Linked DNA regions of Paraneptunicella aestuarii. Each later gene encodes a partner of the first gene's protein in a complex. Links are inferred from orthologs where the notes say so. Each region holds a gene or a part of one and is shown on either strand. Other genes may lie near its edges. The genes, in order: lolA and KIH87_RS07845.

Evidence for each region.
Region 2: the proteins of lolA (region 1) and KIH87_RS07845 are in contact, whole or in part, in a cryo-EM structure (PDB 7ARM), measured with the Escherichia coli proteins. The link is inferred for Paraneptunicella aestuarii from one-to-one orthologs.

The regions. Positions count from the first base shown.
Region 1 is NZ_CP074570.1:2,894,420-2,906,582, forward strand. What follows is about bases 31-2,953. They hold lolA (outer membrane lipoprotein chaperone LolA), read right to left. Parts: upstream 1,859-2,953; coding sequence 1,202-1,858; downstream 31-1,201. Other genes in these bases: KIH87_RS11185 (replication-associated recombination protein A), read right to left, coding at 31-1,168; KIH87_RS11195 (DNA translocase FtsK), read right to left, coding at 1,861-2,953. Outside these bases: more of KIH87_RS11185, read right to left, coding at 1-30; more of KIH87_RS11195, read right to left, coding at 2,954-4,317; leucine-responsive transcriptional regulator Lrp, read right to left, coding at 4,494-4,976; ald (alanine dehydrogenase), read left to right, coding at 5,105-6,235; KIH87_RS11210 (cation:proton antiporter family protein), read right to left, coding at 6,346-7,908; KIH87_RS11215 (EF-hand domain-containing protein), read right to left, coding at 8,010-8,258; oxygen-dependent tRNA uridine(34) hydroxylase TrhO, read right to left, coding at 8,492-9,484; KIH87_RS11225 (GGDEF domain-containing protein), read left to right, coding at 10,100-11,248; KIH87_RS11230 (SapC family protein), read left to right, coding at 11,416-12,135. UniProt on the Escherichia coli protein: Participates in the translocation of lipoproteins from the inner membrane to the outer membrane.
Region 2 is NZ_CP074570.1:1,874,734-1,892,142, reverse strand. What follows is about bases 13,057-16,047. They hold KIH87_RS07845 (lipoprotein-releasing ABC transporter permease subunit), read right to left. Parts: upstream 15,184-16,047; coding sequence 13,930-15,183; downstream 13,057-13,929. Other genes in these bases: KIH87_RS07835 (lipoprotein-releasing ABC transporter permease subunit), read right to left, coding at 15,898-16,047; lolD (lipoprotein-releasing ABC transporter ATP-binding protein LolD), read right to left, coding at 15,184-15,876; KIH87_RS07850 (GNAT family N-acetyltransferase), read right to left, coding at 13,454-13,900; KIH87_RS07855 (DUF2919 domain-containing protein), read right to left, coding at 13,057-13,473. Also shown: KIH87_RS07910 (MerR family transcriptional regulator), read left to right, coding at 50-445; KIH87_RS07905 (isovaleryl-CoA dehydrogenase), read left to right, coding at 442-1,611; KIH87_RS07900 (carboxyl transferase domain-containing protein), read left to right, coding at 1,821-3,428; KIH87_RS07895 (enoyl-CoA hydratase/isomerase family protein), read left to right, coding at 3,440-4,228; KIH87_RS07890 (acetyl/propionyl/methylcrotonyl-CoA carboxylase subunit alpha), read left to right, coding at 4,240-6,270; KIH87_RS07885 (hydroxymethylglutaryl-CoA lyase), read left to right, coding at 6,274-7,251; KIH87_RS07880 (GAK system CofD-like protein), read left to right, coding at 7,414-8,643; KIH87_RS07875 (hypothetical protein), read left to right, coding at 8,764-10,002; KIH87_RS07870 (GGDEF domain-containing protein), read left to right, coding at 10,028-11,254; KIH87_RS07865 (LysR family transcriptional regulator), read left to right, coding at 11,474-12,367; KIH87_RS07860 (hypothetical protein), read left to right, coding at 12,405-12,818; more of KIH87_RS07855, read right to left, coding at 12,946-13,056; more of KIH87_RS07835, read right to left, coding at 16,048-17,103. UniProt on the Escherichia coli protein: Part of an ATP-dependent transport system LolCDE responsible for the release of lipoproteins targeted to the outer membrane from the inner membrane.

The DNA.
Region 1 (12,163 bases):
CCCCCGCTTCATCATGAGCATAACGATAGCCCTCTCCGGCACCCAAGCTCTTCATCAACTCTGTAGGCGCATTACGCAAATGCATAGGAACATCAGCATCAGAAGTGTCTTTCGCTAAACTCATCGCTTGTTTAAACGCGGTATATACTGCATTACTTTTTGGCGCACAGGCACAATACAAAACGGCTTGGGCAATCGCTCTTTCACCTTCTGCAGCGCCCACTCTGTGGTACACATCCCACGCATTGAGGGTCAATTGTAATGCTCTGGGATCGGCATTGCCAATATCTTCCGAGGCAATCGCTAAAAGCCGTCGGGCAATCGCGGTAGGTTCTGCGCCTGTTACCAATAAGCGGCAAAACCAGTATAACGCGCCGTCGGGAGATGAGCCTCTAACGGATTTATGAAAAGCGGATAGAAGATCATAATAATAATCTCCGCCCTTATCAAAATGCGCCATTTTATCGCCCGAGGCATGAGCAATATGTTGCTTATCAAGGCTTTTACCGCTCTCTCTAAGCTGCAATGCTATCTCCAGAGTGTTGAGAAGCTTACGCCCGTCACCACATGCCACTTCAACTAATAGTGCTTCGGCGTCAGATTCAATAGTGACAAGCTCTGAATTGTCTTCACTATATTTCTTCAATGCACGATGAATTAGCTGCTTAAGCCCATCAGCATCAAGCTTTTTCAACACATAAACACGAGTACGGGACAAAAGAGCATTGTTTAATTCAAAGGAAGGATTCTCAGTAGTTGCACCGATGAAAATCACCGTGCCATCTTCAATAAAGGGTAAAAATGCGTCTTGCTGAGATTTATTAAAACGGTGGACTTCATCCACAAACAATATGGTTTGTCTGCCAAAATCTCTGGCATTGCTCTTGGCGTTATCAATAGCCGCTCGAATTTCCTTAACCCCACCGGTAACTGCAGAGATTTTTTCAACCTGAGCATCAATGCTATGAGCGACAATCTCAGCCAAGGTCGTCTTGCCAGTTCCCGGAGGCCCCCACAAAATCATGGAATGAGCATTGCCAGAACGAATGGCTTCATAAAGTGGTTTACCGGGCGCGAGAATGTGCTCCTGACCTACATAGCCATCAATAGAAGTGGGTCGTAATAGAGCTGCAAGGGGTTTTGCCACATCGCCAAACTGGAGTTCCATTAGCTATGAACCACGTTTAGTGTTATCTGAAAATCAACGCTGATCATCAAGTTCAAAGCCTGATGGCATACTAAAAGTAAAACGCTGAGAAGAAATCTCTTGATTCTGTTTAATATCAGAAAAAATCAGCTGATTGCGCTGCTCTTGCTGATCAAGAATGATCAATTGTGACAACACACCATCATCAAAAAACAAAACAAGCTGCTTGATTGACTGATTCTCCGATTTGGGGGTAATCATAAACTCACCTTCGTTCACTTTAGCAACCTGATAGCCATCCCAAATATCGGAATTGGGCTGAGCCAACAACATAATAGGGTGATCTTTCACCGAATGTTGCTGATCCAGAGCAATCACCTGCTCAACAAAAGGATCGATGTGCCAAAGGGTTTTGCCATCGGCAATCAAGGTCGCTTCATTGGGCGGTAACACTTCCCAGTACAGCTTTTGAGGCTGCTGTAAATTGATAATTCCTTTTGCTTCTTGCAACAACTCGTTGTTTGCATCCATCACCTTTTGCTCAAAATGAGCAGAATAAGTGTGTAACTGCGATAACAAGTGCTTTAGTTCTTGAGCAGATGAATCTAGCTTCTCTTCCCCATTAAGAGCAAACACGCTGGTTGAGATAGCGATAAACAAGAATCCACTAATGATGTTTTTAAATTGTAGTCTTCTTACTATTTTTACCATTTTTAACCTCTGGGTGGTGGTGGCGCCAACACATCTCTATTGCCGTTATGCCCCGGAGCACTCACAACACCGCTTTGTTCCATTTGCTCAACTAACCGGGCAGCCCGGTTATAGCCAATTCTAAATTTACGTTGCACGCCCGACACTGATGCTCTGCGCGTTTCTGTCACAAAAGCCACGGCTTCATCATAAAACGGATCTAATTCCTGATCTCCGCCATCAGGTTGCTCACCGGGTAGTAATATCTCGTCATTAGATTCACCCGACAATATTTCATCAATATATTGCGGCGTACCTCGCGATTGCCAATCAGCAACCACTGCATGAACTTCATGATCATCAACAAAAGCACCATGAACACGAGTAGGTACACCCGATCCCGGTGGTAAATACAACATATCCCCCATGCCCAACAAAGCTTCGGCACCTTGCTGATCCAGAATGGTTCTGGAATCAATCTTGGAAGAAACCTGAAAGGCAATACGGGTAGGAATATTAGCTTTAATCAAGCCAGTGATAACATCAACAGAAGGTCGCTGAGTAGCCAGAATCAGGTGGATTCCCGCCGCCCTGGCTTTTTGAGCAATACGGGCAATGAGTTCTTCAACTTTCTTACCCACAATCATCATCATGTCAGCAAATTCATCCACGACAACGACGATACTGGGAAGTTTTTCCAACTCTGGTGCTTCTTCTGCCATAGATTCGTTTGGATTCCAGAGAGGATCCTTAATAGGCTGCCCATTCTCTTTCGCTTCCAGCACTTTGGCGTTATAGCCTTTCAGATTACGCACCCCCAAAGCTGACATTAAACGATAGCGGCGCTCCATTTCCCCTACACACCAGCGCAAGGCATTAGAAGCCTCTTTCATGTCGGTGACAACTTCTGCCAACAAATGTGGAATGCCTTCATACACCGACAATTCCAACATTTTAGGGTCAATCATGATAAAACGAACATCTTCTGGCGTAGACTTGTATAGCAAGCTCAAAATCATAACGTTCACGCCAACGGATTTACCTGAACCTGTTGTACCAGCCACCAGCAAATGCGGCATTTTTGCCAAATCCACAACCACAGGGTCACCAGAAATGTCTTTACCAAGCACCATGGTTAAGCTGGACTTCGCATTTTCAAAATATTCGCTGCTAATCACCTCTCGCAAAAATACGGTTTCGCGATGCTTATTGGGCAATTCCAAACCTATGTAGGATTTACCCGGAATAACCTCAACAACACGCACAGAAAGCGCAGACATGGCTCTGGCCAAATCCTTGGATAAGCCGGAGATCTTGCTGACCTTAACTCCCGGAGCCAGATCCAGTTCAAATCGAGTAACAACAGGCCCGGGATACACGCCAACCACTTGAGCCTGAACACTAAAATCAGCCAAAGTTGCCTCTAATAATCGAGCGACCGAATCCAGCTCTTCCTGAGAAATAGGCTCTTTGGTTCGATTAGGCTTGTCTAATAATTCAAAAGAAGGCACATCACCTTCTGGCATGGGCCGGTTACCAGCTACCTTTTCACTTTCCTGTGGGCTAATTACTTTTGGCGTCTTGGGAGCAGTGGATACTTCTCGATTTACCGAAGCACGTTCTTCATTGGCACTATTAACCACTTGGACAGTGACGGGCGGTTCCCTTTCAGGAATAGCATCATACTCGTCCATTTCCTCAATCATGGTGTCCGACAGTTCTTCAGCGTTATTAGAAAAGAACCCTGATTTTTTAGGTATTTCAGGGTCGACTCTCATGGTCGTAATTTCAATAGATGAGGGTTTGTTTTTGTCAGTTAAAGCCTGACCAGAACGAGATAAGGGATTGGGTAACGACTTAATTTCTTCAATCGTACTGGGCAACCGATAAACTTTTTTAGCAGTAAAAATACTAAAAGCCCCCAGCCCATCAATAATGGATAACCAGGAAATTCCAGTTAAAAGCGTAAATCCCGTAGCTAAAAAGCATAACAGCAATAAGTTCGTACCAACGATGCTAAAAAACGGAATCAGTGCATGGCTAATAGCTTCGCCAACCATGCCTCCGGAAGATACGGTAGCCAGGTCATCAAAATTAATACTGGATAAGCCAGCCGCCCCCAAAATACAGAGGATTGTACCAATCATCCGCAGCGCTATGGTCAAATAATCCAGTTCTAAAATATCTTTTGCGCGTTGAAATATAAACCAGCCCAACAGAGCAATAGCAAAAGGAAAGGTGTAAGCAATAACGCCAAAGATCCATAGGCTAATATCAGCAAGCCAGGCTCCAACAGGGCCACCGGCATTATGAACATGCTCATTAAAACCCGTTTGACTCCAACCGGGGTCAGCCGAATCGAAGGTGGCGAGTGCAATAAAAAGAAACAAGGCAAAGGCTGTGGTGATTATCATCCCCACTTCTAATACCCTTTGAATGCCTGTTAAGCGCGACTTAGGACGTTCTATGAGTTCCATCATTTAGTATTATCGTTATTCTCGCCCATAAGATACCAAGCCATTGAAGAAAAGCCCAGTCAGGACAAGGTATTTGTGCCATATGGAAGTTATTTATTTGCCTCTTGCACAGTTAATAACCGTTATTCGTGAAAATCCAGGTGGAATAGACGATTTTATCCACTGTTGGTAAACACGCACTAATAATTAATTTTAATGCGCGTTGTCTGTTTAACCTCTTCCATTACCACATAAGTTCGAGATTCGCTTACTCCAGGCAGTCGTAATAAAACGTCTCCCAACAATCGACGATAAGAAGACATATCGGCAACACGAGCTTTAAGCAAATAGTCAAAATTCCCAGAAACCAGATGACACTCCTGAATATCATCCAGCTTTTTTACCGCAGTAGAAAATTCTTCAAAGATATCTACCGATGTTTTAGTCAAGGTTATCTCTACAAACACCAGCATTGCTGCCCCAACCTTGTCTGGCGCAACGGTTGCATGATACCCCGAGATATAACCCTGACTCTCCAACCTTCTAGTCCTTTCCAGGCAAGGGGTTGGGCTTAATCCTATCTTCTTGGCCAGTTCCACATTGGAAATTCGGCCATTCTTCTGTAACTCGTCTAGAATGCGTCGATCAAGGCGATCGAGGCTTTTTGGCGTTTTAACCAGCATATTTTATTCTAAATATATTTCAATTTTCAGTGTTTAATGCTGCTTTGTATCAAAATAGAGAGCAAAATGCTAATTAAACTTCACTACAATCTGCGCTTTATTCAATAATGAATTCATAGGTGAAAATCATGTTGGTTGGTGTACCAAAAGAAATTAAAAATCACGAATATCGTGTCGGCCTTACTCCATCAGCAGTCAAAGAATTTGTGACCCACGGGCATCAGGTGCTTGTGCAAAATGATGCGGGTCTTGCAATAGGCTTTGATAATGAGCAGTACGTAGCCGCAGGCGCACAGATCATTCAAACAGCAGAGGAAATCTTTGCAAAGGCTGAAATGATTGTAAAAGTAAAAGAACCACAGCCTAACGAGTGCGAAATGCTGTCTGAAGGCCAAACGCTTTACACCTACCTGCACTTAGCGCCGGATCCAAGACAAACAGAGTTATTGGTTAAAAGTGGCGCAACCTGTATTGCCTATGAAACAGTAACCGATCGTCACGGCGGTTTACCTTTGTTAGCTCCTATGAGCGAAGTCGCGGGACGTATGTCTATTCAGGCTGGCGCACACTTTCTGGAAAAAGCCCATGGTGGCAGCGGCACGTTGTTAGGTGGTGTTCCGGGCGTTGCACCAGGTAAAGTATTGATCATCGGTGGCGGTGTTGTTGGCACAAACGCGGCCAAAATGGCCTTAGGCGTAGGTGCTGATGTCACTATTATGGATCGTTCACTACCTCGCTTGCGTGAACTGGATGATATTTTTGATGGTCGCGTGAAAACTGTGTACTCAACGGTTGATGCCATTGAACAATACTCTTCAAAAGCAGATGTGGTTGTTGGCGCAGTATTAATTCCTGGCGCGGCAGCTCCAAAACTGTTAACCAAAGAACATATCATCAACATGAAAGAAGGCTCTGTTCTGGTTGATGTTGCCATCGACCAAGGCGGTTGCTTTGAAACATCAAGAGCCACCACTCATCAAGATCCGGTTTATATTGTAAATGGTGTCGTTCATTACTGTGTAGCCAACATGCCAGGCGGCGTAGCGCGCACTTCAACAATGGCGCTAAACAATGCAACATTGCCATTTGGTATTGCATTAGCGAACAAAGGGCCAAAACAAGCCATGCTGGACGACCCACATTTGCTAAATGGTCTAAACGTTCATAAAGGAAAAGTAACCTACAAAGCGGTTGTGGATGCTTTGGGTAAACAGCTGAATCTGGAATATATGGATGCCAGGGAAGCCTTGTCTCTGTAACAAGAGCTTTTTCAGCGTTTTATAAAACACGATGTTCGATAGAAGAAGCGCCTGAAAAATCAGGCGCTTTTCTTTTTAAATAAAGGATGTTGCTGCAAAGCAGATATTCATCAGTCAATAATTTGCAAACTTTCTTCGGCAAAGCCCGCCCCTACCTCAGTATAAAAGTTGAAGACTTTATGAATGCCCGATGCCAACAGATGTTCACGCTCATCTTCAAAACGTGCCATAGCCGCGATTTTGCCTTTATATCCAGCAGAAACTAATTGCTGACAAATATTGTCAATATCTTCAATTGAAGGCAGCGCCAACAGAATAAGCTTGATATGGGTCACATCAATACGTTCCCATAAGTCAGCGTCTTCTGCATCACCACAGATAACCTGCTTTCCATCCGACTGTAATTGCGACACCCGTTCACTATCAGCATCCAGCCCCCATACGGATTCCCCAGCAGCATGAGACAAGGCTTCAAAACTGCCTTTTCCTACCCGCCCCATACCAATCACCAGAATAGATGCATTGCCCGGCTTAACATAAGCATCTTCTGGTAAACGTTGCTCACGTTCGAACTTGACCAGATAAGGTTTAAACAGGTTGTATCCTCTATGGGCGAAACGATAGGCAATACTGGTAAAGACAAAAGACAAGGAAACCGATATCGCGAGGATCACCAACCAGTCCTTCTCTAACCAGCCCTGTTTCACACTCAATGCCACAACAATTAAGCCAAATTCACTAAAATTGCTTAACACTAATCCAGCAAGATAAGAGGTTCTCCCCCTGAGTTTTAACGCATTGAATAATGAGAAAAACAGCAAATACTTAATCGGTAAAAGCAGGCAAATGAATGCCGCCATCGCCAGCATAGGTAATGTTGGAATGGTAATAAAACCAATAGACAGGAAGAAACCGATAAGGAAGAGGTCTTTAAAGCCCAGCAATGACTTGGCCAACTCGGTACTTTTTACATGGGAACTGAGTAAAATCCCCATAATTAATGCACCTAAATCCCCTTTCACATCAACCAAATTAAATAATTCATATCCTCCCAAGGCCAGGAAGAATCCGGTCAGTGGTAGAAGTTCACCGTGTCCTGCGGCATTAAGAAGACGATCAATCAGCGGACGCACAAAAATCAATAGTGGCAACCCTAATGCCAGCATAGATGGGATTTTACCCGTTGCCAACGCAAGAAAGACAACCGCGATGATATCTTGCATAACCAATATCGCTATCGCCAGTTTGCCATGCCGGGTTTTCATTTCCCCACTGTCTTCCAAAACCTTAACAATACAAACGGTACTGCTAAAGCTAAGAGCAAAACCTAATAACGTTGCAGTTTTCCAATCCAGCACTTCAAAATAAGCCAATCCCCATGTCATGTATAACATGGAAAAACTGGCAAAAAGCACTATCCAGAAGAAAGCAGATAATCCTGTACCTACCCATACTTCCGTTCTAAACAAGTCTTTTATGTTTAGTTTCAAGCCAATAGTGAACAACATGAGCGTGATCCCCAAATCTGCAAGCAGCTGCAAATTAGGATCAGGAGTTATACCAAAGAAATTGAGAATGAAGCCTGCGCACAAAAAACCGATCAACGGTGGCAAGGAAAGAAATCGAAATACAAATCCACAAACAAAAGCGACAAAAATCCAAATAAATTCCATGAGGGCTTAAACACCTTAATGGTTATGGTCAAGAGTACCTATTTGCTTGACGGTCAGAACAGCCAGCCGTCGACGGCTGGCGTAACAAAAACGAGATAAGTTTAGTATTCCCACCAGGAATTCTGCCACCAGGACAAAAACTCGTCGAAATCAACTGCCCCATCATTATTCTCATCAATAATGGAAAAACCTTCTCTCGCCTGGTGTTCTTTAACTTTTGGTGACAGCACTTTTAAGAGCTCAAAAAACTCTTGCTCATCAATGCAACCATTATTGTCTTTATCAAAGAACAGAAAGTCTTCTCTGATTTTTTCAATTTGTTGTTCTGTAAGTGCTTTTGCTTCCGACATGATTATTTATCCAATTCTAATTTTGCAGGTAATAATAAAGTGTTCCTTTGTTCATTGTCCATTTGATGTCGTTAAAATGCTAGAGGCTGTTGATCTTAATTCGTTACAATACGTTGAGTTAACGCAATTTTTGTTCAACAACCATGCGAATTAGGGAAAGAATAAAGAAAGGATTTCAAGGCAGAAAAAGTAGCTACCAGAAAACTGGATAGCTACTTAAATCAAAGAGAATATCAGGAACCCGCTTTAGCGGCTGCTCTTTGAGCCTTACGAATTTCAGACTTGCGACGACGTTTTTCAAACGTTGCCATACGAGCTTCATTGCCAAGATGCTCTTCTTGCCTCTCTCTGGCAAGCTGTACCTGTTTTTCTCTTTCACGGAAGCGCTTTAGCTGTTCTTCAGAATGAGTACCATGACAACGAGGGCATGAAACACCAGCTTCAAACAATTCACTTTGCTTGTCTTCCTCAGTTATCGGTAAGCGACACGCATAGCACTGATCATATTTAGACTTTTGCAAATCGTGGTCAACAGCAACGCGATTATCGAAAACAAAGCAATCGCCTTCCCATAGAGACTCTTCTTTTGGCACTTCTTCCAAATATTTTAAAATCCCACCTTCCAGGTGATACACCTCTTCAAAACCCAGCTCTTTTAAATAGGCAGTGGACTTTTCACAACGGATCCCACCGGTACAAAACATGGCAACTTTCTTGTTTTTCGCAGGATCAAGGTTGTCTTTCACATATTGAGGAAATTCACGAAATGTTTGGGTTTTGGGATCAATCGCGTGCTTGAAAGTGCCTATTTCTATCTCGTAATCATTACGAGTATCAATCACTGTCACGTCGGGATCAGAAATTAAAGCATTCCAATCTGCTGGCTTAACATAGGTGCCAACGGTTTTACGAGGGTCAATGCCCTCAACACCCATAGTGACAATTTCATTTTTAAGCTTAACCTTTGTGCGATAGAAAGGCTGCTCTTCGTCGAAGGATTCTTTGTAGGAAACCGGTTGAATGCGTTCATCACTATTTAACCACGCCAGTACAGCATCAATTCCTTCTCGAGTACCAGAAATCGTGCCGTTAATTCCTTCCAACGCTAACAAAAGCGTTCCTTTAACACCACTTTTCTCCATAACATCCTGTAAAGGCGCTCGCATTTCCTTATAGTTTTCTAATGTGACGAACTTATATAACGCACATACAACGTATTGAGACATTGTCTTACCTCTTAGCAATCTGGAACGTAAAACCAGGGCTCTAGGCCAATTTTTAAAGCGCGGCATACTACCGGATTTAACCCGAATATGCCATTAAAGCTTGTTTGACTACCATTTATAGTAGCTTGACATTGTACGTGAAAGCTCATGTTCCACAGAGCTGTTAGTATGATTGCTTACACATTAGTATAACTATGGGTATATAAAAGTAAGTTAAACCAAGTACCGCAAGTTAAGCATTTTGTTTAATTATCAACGCATTAAACCATACCCAGCACTAAGAAAAAGTTTCACAAACATGACAACGATCAATTTGCACATGATCTTTTGCACCTTTTTAAGCTGGATAACTCATCAATTTTATTGGTAATATAATTTCTCGTAGACTATATAGTTATGTACAAGGTGAACATCATATATAGTCCTTGGAGTCTGTTGATCTTTAGTAATCATTTTTGCAGCAGCCCGTACCGTTTGCATAAGGCAGTATGAGTATCTCGATTAACAAGCTCTAAAAGCAGGGAATAAAATCATAGCTGCACTTGTTGAGAGCAGATTTAAGCAGTTGCCACTCTCACAGTATGGTTAAACTGGGGCATAAGCCAAAGCAAGATTATGACTTTTATCATGAGCCTGTTGCGTCGCTATTTAAACGCAGGTCTAAACCAACATAATAATCCGGAAATCAACCGTAAAACCTTCATGGTGAACCTGTTCGGATTAGTTGGATTGATACTCACCACAATAATGGGCACAGCTGCTATGCTCAATGGCAACTATATGCTGTGTATAGCACTGTATTTAACGGGTATGAGCTACCTGCTCAGCTATCAATTACAGAAGTTCACCGGCAACAAACAAATTTACTCATCCATTATTCTTTATTCCATGTTTGGCTTTTTGATTTATCTTGTCTACTCAGGCGGGGTTGCCAATACCGGGCCACTGTGGATATTTATGGCGGCTCCTGTCGCATTATTCTTCGACGGACTAAAGAAGGGATTAATCGATATCGCTATTTTTATTGGCGTGATTAGTTTGATGATGTTTTATCCTGACGACGCACTTATTAATACTCATTACACAAGCGAGTTTAAACAGCGCCTGCTTTACTCTTTCTTATCCGTTACTTTTTTATCTGCCTATTACGAATATTCCAGACAACGTTCATTTGATTTTATGTTAAGAATAAGCCGCAAGTTTGAGCAAATGGCTAAATATGATCCGCTCACCCACTTGCCAAACCGTCGTGACGCAATGGACAAGCTGGAATATGAGTATCGCCGCATTGAACGAAACCTGACGCCAGTAGCATTGATTTTAGTAGACGTCGATTTTTTCAAACGGATCAACGATGCACATGGCCATGCTGCGGGAGATAAGGTACTGGTAGATTTGGCCGATTTGTTCAAGCATATTATCCGCAAACAGGATACTGTCGCTCGTTGGGGCGGTGAAGAATTCCTCTTTATTTTGCCGCAAACAAACTCAACTCAAGCATTGGTTGTAGCTAATAAAATCCGCAACAATCTTGCCAAAACAAGCTTTGACTACGAAGCGAATGCATTCAATATCACGGTGAGTATGGGTATCAGCGAAGTAAACGCGAAGGTTTCCATTGAAGCGGCAATCAAACAGGCCGATGATTTTTTATATCTTGCCAAGAAAAACGGCAGAGATCAGTTTCAGCCTCAACCGGTTGTGTATCAGACAGAAAGCTCTTCCAACAACTCCTCAGACAGAAACCGTTCCTTTTCTGTATAACCCACTTACAATTGGGGAGAAATCATATTCGCTCTCCCCTTGAACCGCTTTTTAAACACCAAAATCAGGTAAAAATCTAATAAGACGGTTGTTAATTTTAATAAGGTCGTTACTATGTCGCATATTTTGCAAATTAACCATACATCATTTACATCATTGGAAAAGTAATGGCTAAGGTCGAACAACTAAATAGTAACTCACATCGTAAAATTAAAATTAAAACCAACCGCGACGTAAGCGATTTGCAAGATCAAAGCATTTTGCCTTTGGTACTTGCAGAATTCCCACAAGCCGCTATTGAATTCCCTATCTGCTTTATCAAAAATGCTCAAAACGAAGACATCCAGGTGGTTGCTTTGATGGGTATCGAAAGCAAGGAAAACCTGTTTGTTGTTGACGGCGACAAATGGAATGGCGCGTATATGCCGGCTCGCTATACTCACCGTCCTTTTGGTTTGGTACAAAACCCGGATGATAAATCAAACTTCGGCATTGCTATCAATGTTGAAAGCAACCTGGTTAATGAAGAAGAAGGCATTGCGTTATTCGACGAAGAAGGCAAAGAAACCGAGTTCCTGGTTAAGCAAAAAGAAGCAATGGCTGCTTACTTGCAACAAGAGCAAATGACGAAAGCATTTGCCAAGGAATTAATGGATAAAGGCTTCCTTGTTCAGAAGCAAATCAATGTAAAAGTACAAGATCAACAATATGATATTGATGGCGTTTACATTGTTGATGAGAAGAAAATCGACGAATTGTCCGACGAAGAGTTTCTGAATTTACGTAAGCGTGGCTTGCTAAACCCAATCTTCACTCACCTGATTTCAATGCGTCAGATGAACAACCTGATTAAGCGTAAGTCTGAAAAAGTGGGTTCACCTGCTTAAGACTTTCCACTCATATCAGGCCAATAAG
Region 2 (17,409 bases), 1.0 Mb from region 1 along the record:
ACTTTACCTTTACGTAAATTGACACTTACGTAAACGTAAAGTGAGAACAATGTCAGAAGTTACCTATACCATTGGGGAGTTGTCAAAAGAATTTGATATTACTCCTCGCTCAATCCGCTTTTATGAAGAGCAAGGCTTACTTGCGCCAGAGCGTGTTGGGCAAAACAGGGTCTACAGAAAAAAAGACCAGGTTCGCTTAAAGTTAATTCTGAGAGGGAAACGCCTTGGCTTTACTCTGTCAGAAGTGAAAACACTGTTTGAGCTTTACGATGATAGCTCAAACTCAAGGCCGCAATTAGAGGCCATGCTCAAGATGACCAGGGAAAAAAGGGCCATCATGACCCAGCAAATGGAAGACATCCAAATGTTAATGAGTGAATTGGACGACGTTGAACTACGTTGTCGCGAAGAATTAGCTGAGTTAAACGGAGGCTCAAACGAATGAATGCAGCATACCCAACATTGAACTTTGGCCTTGGCGAAGAAGTCGATATGTTACGCGATCACGTGTACGCCTTCGCTCAAGGTGAAATTGCACCGTTAGCTGAAAAGGCCGACGCAGAGAATTACTTCCCAAATGAACTTTGGCCAAAACTGGGCGAAATGGGTCTGTTAGGTGTAACGGTTTCTGAGCAATACGGCGGTGCCGATATGGGCTATCTGGCTCATGTTATTGCCATGGAAGAAATCAGCCGCGCTTCTGCCGGTATCGGTTTGAGCTACGGCGCTCACTCTAACCTGTGCGTTAACCAAATCTACAAAAACGGTAACGAAGCACAAAAAGAAAAATACCTTCCAAAATTGGTTTCAGGTGAGCACATTGGCGCGTTAGCCATGAGTGAACCTAATGCCGGTTCAGACGTTGTCAGCATGAAATTGCGCGCCGAGAAGAAAGGCGACAAGTACATTCTGAATGGCAACAAAATGTGGATCACTAACGGCCCTGACGCCCACACTTATGTTATCTACGCAAAAACTGACGTTACAGCCGGTTCAAGAGGCATTACCGCCTTCCTGGTTGAACGTGATTTCCCAGGCTTTAGCCGTGCGCAAAAACTGGACAAATTAGGTATGCGTTCTTCCAATACCTGCGAATTGGTATTTGAAGATTGCGAAGTACCAGAAGAAAACATTCTGGGTGAACTGGGCGGCGGTGTTCGCGTTCTGATGAGCGGCCTGGATTACGAGCGTTTGGTATTGTCTGGCGGCCCATTGGGCATTATGCAAGCGGCGATGGACTTGGTTGTGCCTTATATTCATGACCGTAAGCAATTTGGACAATCTATTGGTGAATTCCAATTGGTTCAAGGCAAAATCGCTGACATGTACACGCAAATGAATGCGGCTCGCGCTTACGTTTACACTGTTGCAAAAGCGTGTGACCGTGGCGAAACCACGCGTAAAGACGCTGCAGGTGCCATTCTTTATTCCGCAGAACTAGCCACCAAAATGGCACTGGATGCCATTCAGTTGTTAGGCGGTAACGGTTATATCAATGAATTCCCGGCTGGACGTTTGTTACGTGACGCCAAGCTGTATGAAATCGGCGCAGGGACTTCTGAAATTCGCCGTATGTTGATTGGCCGTGAATTGTTTAAAGAGTCTGAGTAAGTCAATTACAGATACACTGAATAATGGTTAAAAGATCGAAGACACGCTGCAAGTTCATCCATGAACGCTCGAATCTCGGCATCCATGCCGAGAACGGTCTTCTAACCTTTTAACCATCATTCAAAACAACATTAACAGCCTGAGTAAGCCATTAAAAACAGCTCTCAGGCTTTTGTATATAAACTGTCGCACCTTTTCAGGAGCTTCAAGTGCCAGAAATTAAAACAAAAATTAATATCAAATCGCAGGATTTCGCCGACAACGAGCAGCACATGCTGGCTCAAGTTAACGACCTGCGAGACAAAATCGCTCAAATCAAATTGGGCGGTGGTGAACAGTCTAACAAGCGCCATACCGACAGAGGCAAGCTATTACCCAGAGAACGCATTAACGCTCTGCTCGACCCGGGTTCTCCGTTTCTGGAATTCTCCCAATTAGCCGCATGGAACGTGTACGAAGATTACGTGCCAGCAGCCGGTATTATCTGCGGTATCGGGCGAGTTTCAGGTCAGGAATGTATTATCGTCGCCAACGACGCTACGGTTAAAGGCGGAACCTACTACCCTCTAACCGTGAAAAAGCACCTTCGGGCGCAGACGATCGCAGAGCAAAACAACCTGCCCTGTATTTATCTGGTCGATTCAGGTGGTGCCAACCTGCCTCGCCAGGACGATGTATTCCCGGACAGAGAACACTTTGGTCGTATTTTCTATAACCAGGCCAATTTGTCAGCGCAAAACATCCCGCAAATCGCAGTAGTGATGGGCTCCTGTACCGCAGGAGGGGCTTATGTACCCGCCATGGCAGACGAATCTATCATCGTTAAAAATCAGGGGACTATCTTTCTTGGTGGGCCACCTCTGGTACGCGCTGCCACCGGTGAGATCGTCACAGCGGAAGAACTGGGTGGCGGTGATGTTCACTGTCGTACATCAGGTGTAGTGGATCACTTGGCAAACAACGACCATCACGCATTGCAACTGGCTCGCGACGCCGTCGCCCGATTGAATCGCGTGAAACCCGCCACGTTAGATATCCGCGCACCACAAGAGCCGCTGTACGACCCAAAAACCATCTATGGCGTCATCCCGAAAGATACACGCAAACCGTTTGATGTAAGAGAAATCATTGCCCGTGTCGTTGATGGCTCTGAATTTGACGAGTTTAAATCACTGTACGGGACGACGTTGGTTTGTGGCTTTGCTCGTATCATGGGCTACCCGGTCGGCATCGTCGCTAACAACGGTATTCTGTTCTCTGAGTCAGCATTGAAAGGCGCTCACTTTATTGAGTTATGCGCACAACGCGGCATTCCATTGGTCTTCTTGCAAAACATCACGGGATTCATGGTTGGTAAACAATATGAATCTGGTGGTATCGCTAAAAACGGTGCCAAAATGGTAACGGCTGTAGCTTGTGCCAAAGTACCGAAATTCACCGTTTTGATCGGGGGTAGTTTTGGTGCGGGTAACTACGGCATGTGTGGTCGTGCTTACGATCCTCGCTTTATGTTCATGTGGCCTAATGCCCGTATCTCGGTAATGGGTGGCGAACAAGCCGCTGGCGTATTGGCTCAGGTTAAACGCGAACAAAAAGAACGTGCCGGTGAAGAATGGTCGAGCGAAGAAGAACAAACCTTTAAGCAACCTATTATCGACATCTACGAACAGCAAGGTCATCCCTACTATGCGTCTGCCCGTTTATGGGACGATGGCGTTATCGACCCGGCTGACACACGCCACGTATTAGGCTTAAGTTTATCCGCAGCACTGAATAAGCCTATTGAAGAAACCCGTTTCGGCGTATTTAGAATGTAAGGAATTAAGCAATGTCTGAATCAGTATTACTCTCTGTTGACGAACGTGGCGTTGCCACAGTTACCCTGAATAAGCCGGAAAAGCACAACGCTTTTGACGATGTGTTGATCGCTGAACTAACCGAAACATTCAAAAAAGTAGGAAGCGATGACTCTATCAGAGCCATGATTTTAGCTTCTAACGGCAAGAGCTTCTGCGCAGGCGCTGACCTGAACTGGATGCGTCGTATGGCTGAATATGGTTACGAAGAAAACCTCAAAGACGCCAATGCCTTGGCAGATATGCTTTGGGAATTGAACTTCATGCCCAAACCAACCATTGCTCGTGTACAAGGTGCAGCATTTGGTGGCGCGGTAGGCTTAATTGCCTGCTGTGACGTTGCCATTGGCAGCAAAATGAGCAAGTTCTGCTTAAGTGAAGTTAAATTAGGCTTAATTCCAGCAACCATCAGCCCTTATGTGGTTGAAGCCATTGGTGCACGTATCGCTCGCCGTTATTTCACATCAGCCGAAGTGTTCTCTGCTCGCAGAGCGCGTCGTATCGGGTTATTAAGCGAAGCGGTTACCGAAGAAGAACTGGATTCCACTATCGACGATATTCTAGGTAACATTTTGAAGAATGGCCCAGCGGCAGTCGCACAAGCGAAACAGTTGGTTTTCGATGTTGCTCATCGTCCTATCGACAAGGCTCTGGCTGAAGAAACCAGTAAACGCATCGCCAATATTCGCGTGTCTGAAGAAGGTCAGGAAGGACTACATGCCTTCTTGCAAAAACGTTCGCCAAACTGGCTTAAAGGCTAAGAGGATCGAGCATGTTTAAGAAATTACTAATTGCTAACAGGGGTGAAATTGCGTGTCGCGTAATTCGCACCGCCAAACAAATGGGGATCGCCACAGTTGCGGTCTATTCCGACGCCGATGCTCACGCATTGCATGTACAACATGCCGATGAAGCAGTTCACATTGGTGGTTCGGCAGCAAAAGAAAGCTACCTGCTAGGTAACAAAATCATCGAAGTTGCGAAATCTTTGGGTGTTGATGCCATTCATCCCGGCTATGGATTCCTGTCTGAAAACGCCGATTTCGCCAACTTATGCCAAGCCAATAACATCACCTTTGTCGGCCCTCCTGTTGGCGCGATTGAAGCGATGGGCAGCAAATCTGCCGCCAAGAAAATCATGCAAGAAGCCAATGTACCTCTGGTTCCTGGCTATCATGGCGATGATCAAGCACCAGCCACATTGAAAAAGCACGCCGATGACATGGGTTATCCTGTCCTGCTTAAAGCTGCTGCTGGCGGTGGTGGTAAAGGGATGCGTCAGGTTTGGTCGGCCAATGAATTTGAATCTGCATTGGAAGCTGCCAAGCGTGAAGCGATGAACGGATTTGGCGATGACCATATGCTGGTTGAAAAATATCTGACTCAGCCTCGTCACGTTGAAATTCAGGTGTTCTGTGACCAACAAGGCAACGGTGTCTATTTGTTTGAGCGTGACTGCTCAGTACAACGTCGTCACCAAAAAGTCATTGAAGAAGCCCCCGCTCCCGGCATGACCGAAGAGCTACGCAAGCAGATGGGTGAAGCAGCGTTATTAGCCGCTAAAGCTATTAATTACGTGGGCGCAGGCACGGTAGAGTTCTTGCTGGATTCAGACGGTTCTTTCTACTTCATGGAAATGAATACGCGCTTGCAGGTAGAACACCCTGTGACTGAGATGATTACCGGACAAGATTTGGTTTCCTGGCAGTTACGTGTCGCTCATGGTGAGCCTTTGCCATTGCAACAGGAAGAGCTTTCCATCAATGGTCATGCCTTTGAAGCGCGCGTGTATGCCGAAGATCCTAACAATGAATTTTTACCTGCTACCGGCAAACTGACTTACTTGCAACCGCCAGTCGAAAATCGCCATGTGCGTGTTGATACCGGTGTTCTGCAAGGTGATGAGGTATCGGTTTACTACGATCCCATGATCGCCAAATTGATTGTGTGGGATGAAAACCGCGACAAAGCGCTAACCCGTTTAACCAAAGCCTTAAGTGAATATCGCATTAAAGGTTTGGTTAACAACATTCCGTTTCTGTACAACCTGGCCAGCACATCGGCCTTTAGAAATGCAGAATTGGACACTGGCTTTATCGACAAGCATCACGATGCGATTTTCGTTGAGCAGAGCAAAGACATTGAGAAGTATTTGCCCATGATGGCGGTGGCGCTGATATTGGATAAGCAAAAACAGGCCGAGAACTTGATTGCAAACCATAACAACGATCCGTTTTCTCCCTGGCAGCTATCCAACGCTTGGCGCGCTAATGAAACCCATGAGCAGACCTTAAGCCTGGATGTATCTGGCGAAATCTATACGGTTTCCTTAATGCAATTGGAAGACAATGCAAGTCGCAACACTGCAGGACGTCGTTTTGTCGTCAAAGCAGGTGAAAAAACCTCGCAAATTTCCGCGCAAATAGAAAATGACCTGCTACAGTTAAACATCGATGGGCATCGACAAACTGTCACCATTGCCAATGATGACATTGGAATATCGTTATATACCAATGAATTGGTTATTCATTTTGCAGAGCACAAACCGGATTTGGGTTTAGACGAAGACAATGAGGGTAACGCAGGATTTACTGCTCCAATGAATGGCACGGTTGTAAAACTCATGGTAGAAACCAATGCCATTGTCGAAAAAGGCCAGCCGCTTATGATCATGGAAGCAATGAAAATGGAACACGCGTTAACAGCCCCGGCAACAGGAAAAGTAACAGAGTTCTTCTATCAGGTAGGTGATCTGGTTGATGGTGGTGCCGAATTACTAGCATTTGAAGCAGAAGAGGAATAATTGATGGGTTCAGTTTCACCCTCGTTTTCAGGGTCGTCTTTCTCTGAGAGGTACCCCAACAGTGTTACCATTTTTGAGATGGGCCCCCGGGATGGATTACAAAACGAACAAGCCGACATTCAACTGGAAGACAAAATTCGTCTGGTTGAAGGGCTCGCCAACGCAGGTTTGAAGAAAATCGAAACAGGTGCATTTGTCTCTCCCAAATGGGTGCCTCAAATGGCAGACAGTTCCGAGCTATTCAAACGAATCACTCGTAAGCCCGGTGTAGTTTACACCGCCCTAACACCTAATATGAAAGGGTTTGAAGCGGCGGTAGAATGCGGTGCAGACGAAATTGCGGTATTTGGCGCAGCTTCGGAAACCTTCACTCAAAAGAACATTAACTGTTCAATTGCGGAAAGTATCGAACGTTTCGTACCCATTATTGAAGCAGCAAAGGAAAAAGGCATACCTGTTCGTGGTTATGTCTCCTGTGTTGTTGGTTGCCCCTATGAAGGTGAAGTTGAACCAGCCAAAGTTGCCGAAGTCGCCAAGATTCTTTACGACCTTGGCTGTTACGAAGTATCGCTGGGCGATACCGTCGGCGTAGGTACACCCATTAAAGTACAACGCATGTTAAGTGCTGTCTTTGAGCATGTGCCTGTCGAGAAAGTTGCGGTACATTTTCACGACACCTTCGGTATGGCCTTGAGTAACATCCTGATGGCACTGCAAATGGGGATTAGCACTATCGACAGTTCAGTCGCTGGACTGGGCGGTTGCCCTTATGCTGGGTGCGCTTCAGGTAATGTGGGTACAGAAGATGTGGTGTATCTGTTACATGGTATGGGGATTGAAACAGGTATTGATTTGGCGCAATTAGCTCAGGTCGGCCGCGATATCACTAAAGCCATCGGCAAAGATCCACAATCGAAAATAGCCAAAGCCATTATGTATGGCAATGTCGCACCACAGAATATGGTAAAAACGACATTCTAATCTTTTCACAGTGCGAGCATGTCTCGCACTGTTTTTCCCCTGCTTGTTTTTCCTTAGTCTTGCTGTGTAAAACAATGTAATCGCCCTGTTCTATTTTCTTTCATCTGCTAAAGTAAACAGCTTAAGCGCTAACAAAAACAATAAAATAAATACTTAAATACATTGCATACCGTAAAACGCACAATCAAAATTCCGGATCATGTTCGTCTGGAACGCTATCGTAAAGCCCCTGACCTTGGGCCTAACGTCCTGTTTTTTACGGGCGGCACGGCTATCCATCAGTTCTGCCGCCGCTTAAAGAATTACACCCACAATTCTACTCACTTGATGACTCCTTTCGATTCTGGTGGCAGTTCCGCAGAACTCAGAAAGGCCTTTTCCATGCCTGCAATTGGCGATTTACGAGCTCGCCTTATGGCACTGGCAGATGAAGGCACTAAAGGCATGCCAGAAGTATATGAACTGTTCATTTATCGGCTCAGTAAAAAAGCCTATCAAGCGGAATTGCAGCAAGAACTTGATGCTCTTATTCAAGGTCGTCATCCATTAATCGCTGCTGTATCTGAGCCTATGCGCCAGCTCATTCAGCAACAACTCGCCTCTTTCGGAAAACACAAACCTGATAATTTCGATTTGCGAGGTGCCAGTATTGGCAACTTGATCCTGACCGGCGGTTATCTGAACAGCGACAGACAAATCGACCCTATTGTATATCTGTTCTCAAAACTGGTAGCCGTGAGAGGCTCAGTGGCTTTAACGGTTGAAGACAACCATCATCTGGTTGCGGAACTGGAAAATGGCGACACGCTGATTGGCCAGCATTTAATAACAGGAAAAGAACACCCTCCCATCAACAGCCCAATAAACAACATCACTCTTTCTCATGCTTTAAATGAACGACATGAAGTGAAAAGCACTATATCTCAAGATATACAAAGCAAAATAGAACAAGCCGAGCTTATTTGTTTTCCACCCGGAAGCTTCTACTCCAGTCTGCTGGCTAATTTGATGCCTACCGGTGTTTGCGACGCCATCGCAGTCAATGGAAATCCCAAAGTATATGTCCCTAATCTGGGTAAAGATCCTGAATCGATTGGACTGACGACAGAGCAAAGCATCAATAAATTGCTTGAGTTTTTAAACCAAAACCGTTCTGGAAGGGATGCAAAATCATCACCATATAACGGAATGCTTACTCATGTGTTACTTGATCAACACGATGAATACTACACCGGCAATATATCCACAGAAAAATGGCAGCAATCAGGCATTCAAATTATTCGTGCTGATTTGGTATCAGAGGAACACTTGCCCTCCCCCTCTTCAAACAAGCATGTTCCAGAAAAGTATGACCCGGAAAAGCTGACACAAACTTTATTATCCTTGGTGTGAAACTTTTTCTTCCACTTCAGCGTACAATAGAAACGTACTACACCATTACATTAAACAAAGTTTAGAGTTTACAATGCTCTATCAGTAGAAAGCGAAACTTGTGCCGTGAAGATCAATAATATGAATAACAATAAATCTTATCTTAAACTGCTCACCACTGTATTTATATTGTGTATTAGTTTCACGAGTAAGGCAGAAACGTCAATTCAGGGACTGGTTCAAGGTCAAATCGCGTTAAATTCAGATTCCGAGAAAAGCTATCTGTATAAAGGCACGAGCTTGCTTCGTTACGACGATGAACACAATGCCTCCATCGCTCAAGCGTTGCTGAAAATAAACTCAGATCTCACCGCCACCACCTCAGTGGAAGCGGTGTTAAACCATACCAACTCGCCTAAATCGTTCACTCATTTCAGTCAGGCATTCATCAAATACACGCCTGTTTGGTCTCCTGATTATCGTTGGCAATTTAAAGCCGGGATGTTCTACCCGGAAATGAGTTTGGAGAATCCTGATATTGGCTGGTTATCTCCTTATAACTATACCAATTCAGCCATTAATAGCTGGATAGGAGAAGAACTGCGAACTATCGGCACAGAAGTAAAGTTGATTCGTCCCGGAAGAGCACATAACAGCCCTCACACCTTTACTCTACTGGGTTCTGTATTTAAGGCAAATGACACTACCGGTACTATCTTGAGTTGGCGTGGTTGGGCTCTACATGACAAACAGACGCTTTTCAATGAAGTGGTTCCCTTTGCCAATTACCCCACCATTGCACCCGGTGGCATTATGGAAAAACAGGCTTCCTGGGTCGATCCCTATCGTGAAATTGATGGCAACTGGGGCTTTTATGTAGGTGCTCACTGGGATTACAAAAACACCTCCCGCCTGCGTTACTACCATTACAATAACCAAGCCGATGAAACCGTACTGGCTCGTGGTGGGCAGTACGCCTGGAAAACCATCTTCCATAGCCTTGCCTGGCAATATCGTTTCAATCAGGAATGGCGTTTTATCACCCAGATAATGGATGGAAATACCTCAATGGGCGTTGGCAAAGTGAATGTCGATTTTACGGCTTGGTACGCTATGGTGAGTTATAAATCGGGTCAACATCGTGTTAGCGCCCGTATAGATGATTTCAAAACCATTGATAAGGACATGTACTGGCAAGACAATAACAACGGCGATGGCAATGCTCTCACCCTTTCCTATCGCTATGATTGGCAGGACAATATACAATTGGGTCTTGAGTATTTGTATCTTGATTCTTTTCAAGCCAATCGAATGCAATGGTATTGGGATCCCAATGTTCGTCAGCAACAATTATTAGGGGTCGTCCAGTATCGCTTTTAAGACGTAAAGGATTTTTAAGCTCTCCATGAGATATTGGACTGAATTACTGAATAACGTATTACTGCCTTTTATCATCCTCATTTTTGGCTTTACGGTTGTTTCCCAATTTCCTGCCGAGACCCTGTTTTGGTTAAATGGCAAAAGCTGGCTACCTTACGTTGCAATAGGGATTAGCTTGCTTTTGGCTTTGCAATTTAACCACAGCCGCCTGGTCTATGCCGCAGGGTTTTGGAGCTTGCTGCTGTTTTCCCTTGATAAACCAGACATTCATCAATACACAGGGTTAACAACCTGGATGCTATTACCACTGGTAGCCAGCTGCCTGGGTGTACTCATTTGGAAGCGCAACAAAGCAGTACGACCATATAATGTCCTGAAAGATATCGCCTTATTCATAGCGGTTGCCGTTGCCACTTTTACCTTACTCACCTGGCAAGATCTACAAAGCAACAACCTATATCAAAACTGGGCTAACACGTTATATCAATGGCTACCCCACTGGCGCGCACAATTCAGCACCACAGAAATTCTGCTATTTGCCATATTGCTATTGGTCTTGCTGGTAAGAATGTTAACGCAAGCCAGCCTCGGTAATTCTCTACTGGCAAGCATGATTGTTATGATGTTCATATTGCAGCTTTACGAAAATAACGAAGTCCTGAGATTTGCCAGCCTGTTATTTTCCGTCGCAAGCTCCATCGTTGTATTGTTCGATAGCCATAATATGGCATTCAAGGACGATCTGACGGGCATAGCTTCACGCCGAGCACTCATACAATTCACCCGAGCGATTGGTAATAACTACAGCATTGTGATGGCTGATGTTGATCACTTTAAATCCTTTAACGATACCTATGGTCATGACGTAGGTGATCAGGTGCTAAAAATGGTGGCACAACAGCTCAACAGAGTGTCAAAAGGCGGCAAAGCTTATCGCTACGGCGGTGAAGAATTCACCTTGGTGTTTCCCGGTAAAAATCCGGAGCAAGTGTTTGATATTGTAGATGAATTGCGGGAAAGCATTGCCAATTATCCTATGGTGATCCGTCAGGCAGAGCGCCCAGACAAAAAACCGAAGAAAAAGGATTTAAAACAACCATCTTCTGGAACACAACAAAAGGTAGTTCATGTCACCATGAGCTTTGGCATCGCATTTAAAGACAAACAAAGCACATTTGACGAAACCATGAAATCCGCCGATCAGCTTCTCTACAAAGCCAAAAAAGCGGGCAGGAACAATGTGCAGAAATAAAGTTCCAACAATCTATCTCTGTCAACAAACAGGTATTGGTTTGCAAGGATGTGATTGATTTAGCAGATATTCAGTTAAAGACTCCCATATAATAGTCCACGACAGCTTAGTATTCGGGGTTATTTTATTCCAATTCAAGTTCAAGTAACTTGCCTAACAGAAAGAATATCACTAGCATAAAAGCCAATCATTCCAAAAAATCGAACTGTCAGGCACTTAATGTATCGCACCAAAACGACGCTGGAACAGTGGCGTATATTGCAAGCCGTAGTGGATAGCGGTGGTTACGCTCATGCGGCAAAGCTTCTGAATAAGAGTCAGTCTTCCTTAAACCATGCGGTTGCCAAGTTACAAGATCAGCTCAATGTGCAACTACTTGAAGTCAAAGGTCGAAAAGCCTTTTTAACACCGGCGGGTGAAGTCATGTTGCGTCGAAGCCGGATCTTGAGCCAATCAGCTCAGGATTTGGAAGAACTGGCTAAAAACATTAATCAGGGTTGGGAGCCTGAAATTACCATTGCTTTAGATTTGGCTTTCCCAAGAGAGTATTTATTGCCTGTTCTCAAGCAATTTCAACATGACTGCCGTGGCAGTCGCCTAAAAATTATTGATACCGTGCTCACAGGAACAGAAGAAGCCATTACTGAAGGCTGGGCGGATATCGTACTCACAGCAAACATTCCCAAAGGGCATTTATACGAACCGCTGGTCGAGGTTGATTTTATCGCTGTGAGCCATCCTGAACACCCTCTCGCAACCCTGGAATCTCCAATAGATCCAGAAGAATTGTTGCAACACATTCAAATAGTGATAAAAGACACTGGCAAAAGTCCTGTTGAGAATCGTGGATGGCTAAAGGCCGAACAACGTTGGACAGTGAGCCAATTTCACGCTGCTATTGAGCTTTTACATGAAGGTATTGGTTTTTGTTGGCTCCCAACGCATTATGTTCAGCCCTTGCTCAAAAAAGGCTCACTGGCACAATTATCCATAAAAGGAAGTAGTTTCAGGCGCATTGTGGTGTCGATGGTTAATCCACATCCTGATAGAATGGGGCCCGGAACCCGGATGTTAACGGAAATGATCCTTGCTGAGAGGCAAATAACCCAATAGTCTTATAACAATACGACTGACAGGTGGTAATAATAAAATGCGGATGACACGCGAAGAACTAAATCAACTAATGGCAGACAGTGCGCAAGATGCCATTAGTACCACTCATGATGAATTCAACGTAAAACTCAATGGTACTCCAGAAAGCATCTCATATGTGGATGATGTATTGCTAAGCTGGTTAGGTCGATATAAAGATCAAGCGCTTGAAGACAAGGCCGTTTTTACCTTGTGTAATCTCTATGGTGCTTACGTTGGTGAAGTATTCCGCAAGCTGGTTGGTGGTGAATGGAGTTATGATGAAGCCGATCCCGACGCGCCTTATGTTGTGCTGGAATACGCTGGAAAGTCCTATGCATTTGCCGGAATTTGCTATCAGCGTTTGGTAAACGACAGCAATATCAGCATTAAAAAATACTTCGATCAGGCGCTATCCAATTCCACTCAATAATTAACCTGAAATTGAAGTTGGAAATGAGGGCTGGACATAAGAAAGAGTTACCGTAAATGCCGGTTTCATTTTGTTGCCCTCAGTGTTTTCTATACCTGCTATCCAAACTTCCGGAATTTTTCCCGAGCTACTTTATATCGCTAGCTTTATCTTCCATAACGGGTTCCTCAAAAGTTCTCCAGTCTTCGGAAAAATAAGCCAGTCGCTTGCTGCGCAGGCAATACATAATACCCAACACAACAACAACAATAGACAAAGCTATTGACCAAACAAACCGCCAATGAACATCCATAGCCATCATAATATGCAACGCCAAATCACCGAAAAGAGACAGCAATAACATAGGTTTGACCAAACTAAACATAAAACGCCAGTTTAGCTTTAACCAGGTTTCTCTAAAGGACACCATCAATGCGGCGACAACGCCCGGTATTCCCAACACAAGATTCAAATAGAAATCTCTGGTATCGGGGTAAAACACAGAGAGTAACAAGGAGCGATCCTGAAAGTTACTTAATGACACAATCAGAATGAAATAAGCCTTTGCGCACAACAGCACAATTAGCCATAACAAGGATGGCGGTTTAATACGACCTAATTCGTCGTAACATTGAATGGGAAGAATAATCCCGGATTCAGCCACGTCTAACTTCATCCTTTAATCTTAGCTGAAAATGATGACTCGTTATGTGCATTCCTTCGCGCAAATAAAAACGATGCGCTTCAAACCGCTGCACGCCTGAGTCCAAATGTAATTCCTGACAATCCTGAGACTTGGCGAATTCAATTAGCGCATCTAACAAGCACTTTCCTGCACCTGTTGAACGTTTGTTATCATCCGTCACCAAATCATCTACATACAAATGCTTGCCCCACGCTAACTTGGTCGCAATAACAAACCCGGCAACCGCGATAACCTGACCATTCATTTCGACATAGGCAAGTTGATACCCCTCTTGCACCTGAACCGCTATCTGTTCACAAAATGAAGCCAAATCATATTGTGGACGAAGCTGTTTCATCACAGGATAACAGCGTTCCCATTCATCAGAACTACGGGCAAAATGAACTTGCATTGTCATATGAATATTCTCTATATAAAACAGCGTGACTAATGACCGAGCACTTTGGCAGGCTCAACTTTACTGGCTCTAAGAGCAGGATAAATGGTAGCAAGTACGCTTAATAGCAGCGAAATAGATACAGTAATCCACACGTCTCGCCAAAGCAGTAATGACGGCAGAAAATCAATGAAGTAAATATCTCCAGATAACAACTTTACCCCGAATAAAGACTCAATAAATTTAGCAATATCGGATAAATTCAACGCCACCAGAATACCAGAGACCGAACCAAATAACGCACCAATTACCCCATTTAAACTGCCCTGCAAAATAAACACTCTGGCAATCAGGTTCGACCGGGCTCCCATGGTTTTTAACATGGCAATTTCAGCCTGCTTTTCACTCACCGACATCACAAGAGAAGACACAATATTAAAACTGGCAACCGCAATCACTAAAATCAACGCCAGATACACAACCGATCTGACTAGCTGAATGTCTTGATATAAGTGCCCGTGAGTACGAGTCCAATCAGAGATGTATACCTGTTGCGACAATTCATAGGCCAATCTACGAGTCGTCATTCTGGCATCAAAAGGCTCAACATAGTTTAACCGTATACCTTGCGCCCCTTGTGCAATAGAAAGGGTTTCAGCGGCTAAATCCATATGCATATAAGCGAGAAAACTGTCCAGCTCTCCCCCCAGAGACACTTCCCCGACAACAGTTAACCAAATGGTTTCCGGCGCAGACAATTTTAAGCCATCACTACTTCCAGGCTCACTTCTTCTGGGTAAAAGAGCCTGAACTTTGTCACCGACACTTAAGCCCAACTGTTTAAGCACTTTGCGACCAAGTAACACACCATAAGGTGTCGCAATGAAAGTTTGCCAAGCTTCTTCATTGACCATATGCGCCGCTTCGTTCTGATGAGACAAAGCGGGATCAATCGCAGTCAGCTCAACGGCCTTTGTTTTTTTGCCTCGCTGTAGCAATGCCGTAGCCTTAATAAAAGGCTGAGCTGAAACCACTTGAGGATGGCGTTTAGCCTGTTCAATAATACTTTTCCAATCTGCCAAACCAGCCGGGTCAACCGCAGTCAACTCACCATGAGGAATCGCTACTAACAAACGGTCTTTTAGCTCACGTTCAAAGCCATTCATAACCGATAACAGCAATATCAGTACAAAACATCCCAAACCAATACCGACGGTAGACGAGGAAGCAATAAACGACGTAAACCCACTGCGCTTTTTACTCTTGCGGAATCGAAATGCGAGTTGCCAAACCAGACCGTTCACTTAGCTCTCCTGTCCGGAATTGACTAACTTACCATTGCTTAAATGCAGTGTACGATCAAGTTTGGCGGCTAATTGAGTATCATGAGTTACCACGACGAAACTGGTAGCAAACTCCTGCTTCAAATCCAAAAGCAGCTGGTATACCGATTCACCTGTCTTGTCATCCAGATTCCCAGTAGGTTCATCTGCCAACACCATCTTGGGGTGAGTTACCAAAGCGCGAGCAATCGCCACACGCTGCCGTTCCCCTCCCGACAATGCAGACGGTTTGTGCAAAATACGATCAGCAAGGCCAACCTTTTCTAAAATTAGTTTTGCTTGCTGCATCGCCTGTTTATGAGGCTTTCCTGCAATAAGCAATGGCATTGCCGTATTCTCTAATGCATCAAACTCCGGCAACAAATGGTGTTGTTGATACACAAACCCCAGACATTCATTACGAAACCGGGCTTGCTGCGCTTCGCTGTATTGATAGATGTCCTGACCTTGAAAAATCACAGAGCCAGAATTGGGCTTATCCAATGCCCCAAGCAGATGCAGCAAGGTACTTTTTCCCGAGCCAGAACTTCCTAAAATGGCCACCTGTTCACCTTCATTGAGAGTGAAACTAATATCATCCAACACGTTAACGGGAACCGGGCCTTCCGAATAAGTTTTAGTAAGATGTTGGCATTGAAGTAAAACTGAACTCATTAATTTCCCTTCTAAATCAGGCTATTCATAGCGAAGCGCATTGGCTGGTTTCACCTTGGAAGCACGATACGCAGGATAAAGTGAAGCGCTAAAACAGAGCAATAATGACAGCGCAATCATGGCTGTAACTTGCTGGTTCTGAACCAAAATAGGCAAGCGAGCTTCTGGCAAATACAGATGCATAGGTACACCCAGCATCAATAAAATCTCATTGATATTAAAGGCTAGAATTAAACCAATGGCACTTCCGATAAGCGTGCCTTTAATACCATTACTTAACCCATTGACCAAAAAGATCATTAGCACCGATGTGCGTGACATCCCTTGCGTTTGCAGAATCGCAATATCACCCTGCTTTTCCGTCACCACCATGACCAATGCTGAAACAATATTAAAAGCAGCAACCGCAACAATGAGCAGCAACATCAACAACATCATGTTTTTTTCCATCTTCACGGCATCGAACAACGGCCCCTGACGTTCACGCCAATCATGGTATTGAAAGCCAGCCTTATCCAACTGTGTACGCATGTTCATATAATCGAAGGGGTCTTGCAGGAATAAGCGACTTTGTTCAATCTCGCTCTGCGGTTTTCTTAACAAACGCGCTAAATCGGCAATATTCATCAATACAACAGAGCTATCCAATTCCGATCCCATTTCAAATATGCCCACCACTTTAAATTTACGTTGGCTGGGAATGCGTCCTAATAAGGTATAGCGGCTACCTTCAGCGGTCATAATACGTACAGGTTCACCCACCTGAATATCTAAAGACATAGCTAAAGAACGGCCAATGACGATGCCAAATTCTCCCGGCTGCAAACGAGACAAATTCCCTAGCAGCAAGTGTTCCGACATCGACGCGTACTGATCATAAGAACGAGCTTCAACTCCCTGCACAATCACAGGTTTCAAACCCGACGTTGACTGCACAGCCGCTTCCAGTTCCGCAAAAGGAATAACGCCCTTAACCATCTCATCATCAGCGATGGATTGGGGTAATTCAGCATGAGTGGTATTAACAATAAAGTGCGGTAGCAAACCTAGAATGCGTTGTTTTAGCTGGCCTTCGAAGCCATTCATAACGGAAGAAACGAGGATCAAAGCTGCTAGCCCAAGCGCAATGCCCGTAATGGAGAAAAAGTTTATAAAAGCAATAAAATGACTGCCCTTGCGGCTATTGGCATAACGCCAGCCAATAAAAACAGAAACAGGAAGCTTCATTCAACCTGTCCTTGAATTTCTGTCATAAATGAACATCCTCAAAAAGTGCCTGATTCCGGCAACAAGTGCCGCAATTGTGACACATATTATTGTCGCTTGAACACGATTAAGCGATTTTACTTACAATATTGTGGAAAACAGATATGGGTATTAGCCAGATGAATATGCTAATCAGCACCATAAACTGCTATACTCCGCGTCAAATTTGGCCATACTGCCACAAGAAAAGCGATGAAAAACACATCAGCCTTACAAACTGATATAACTCTAAAAATCGCTCGCTTAACTGAAACCCAATCAATATTT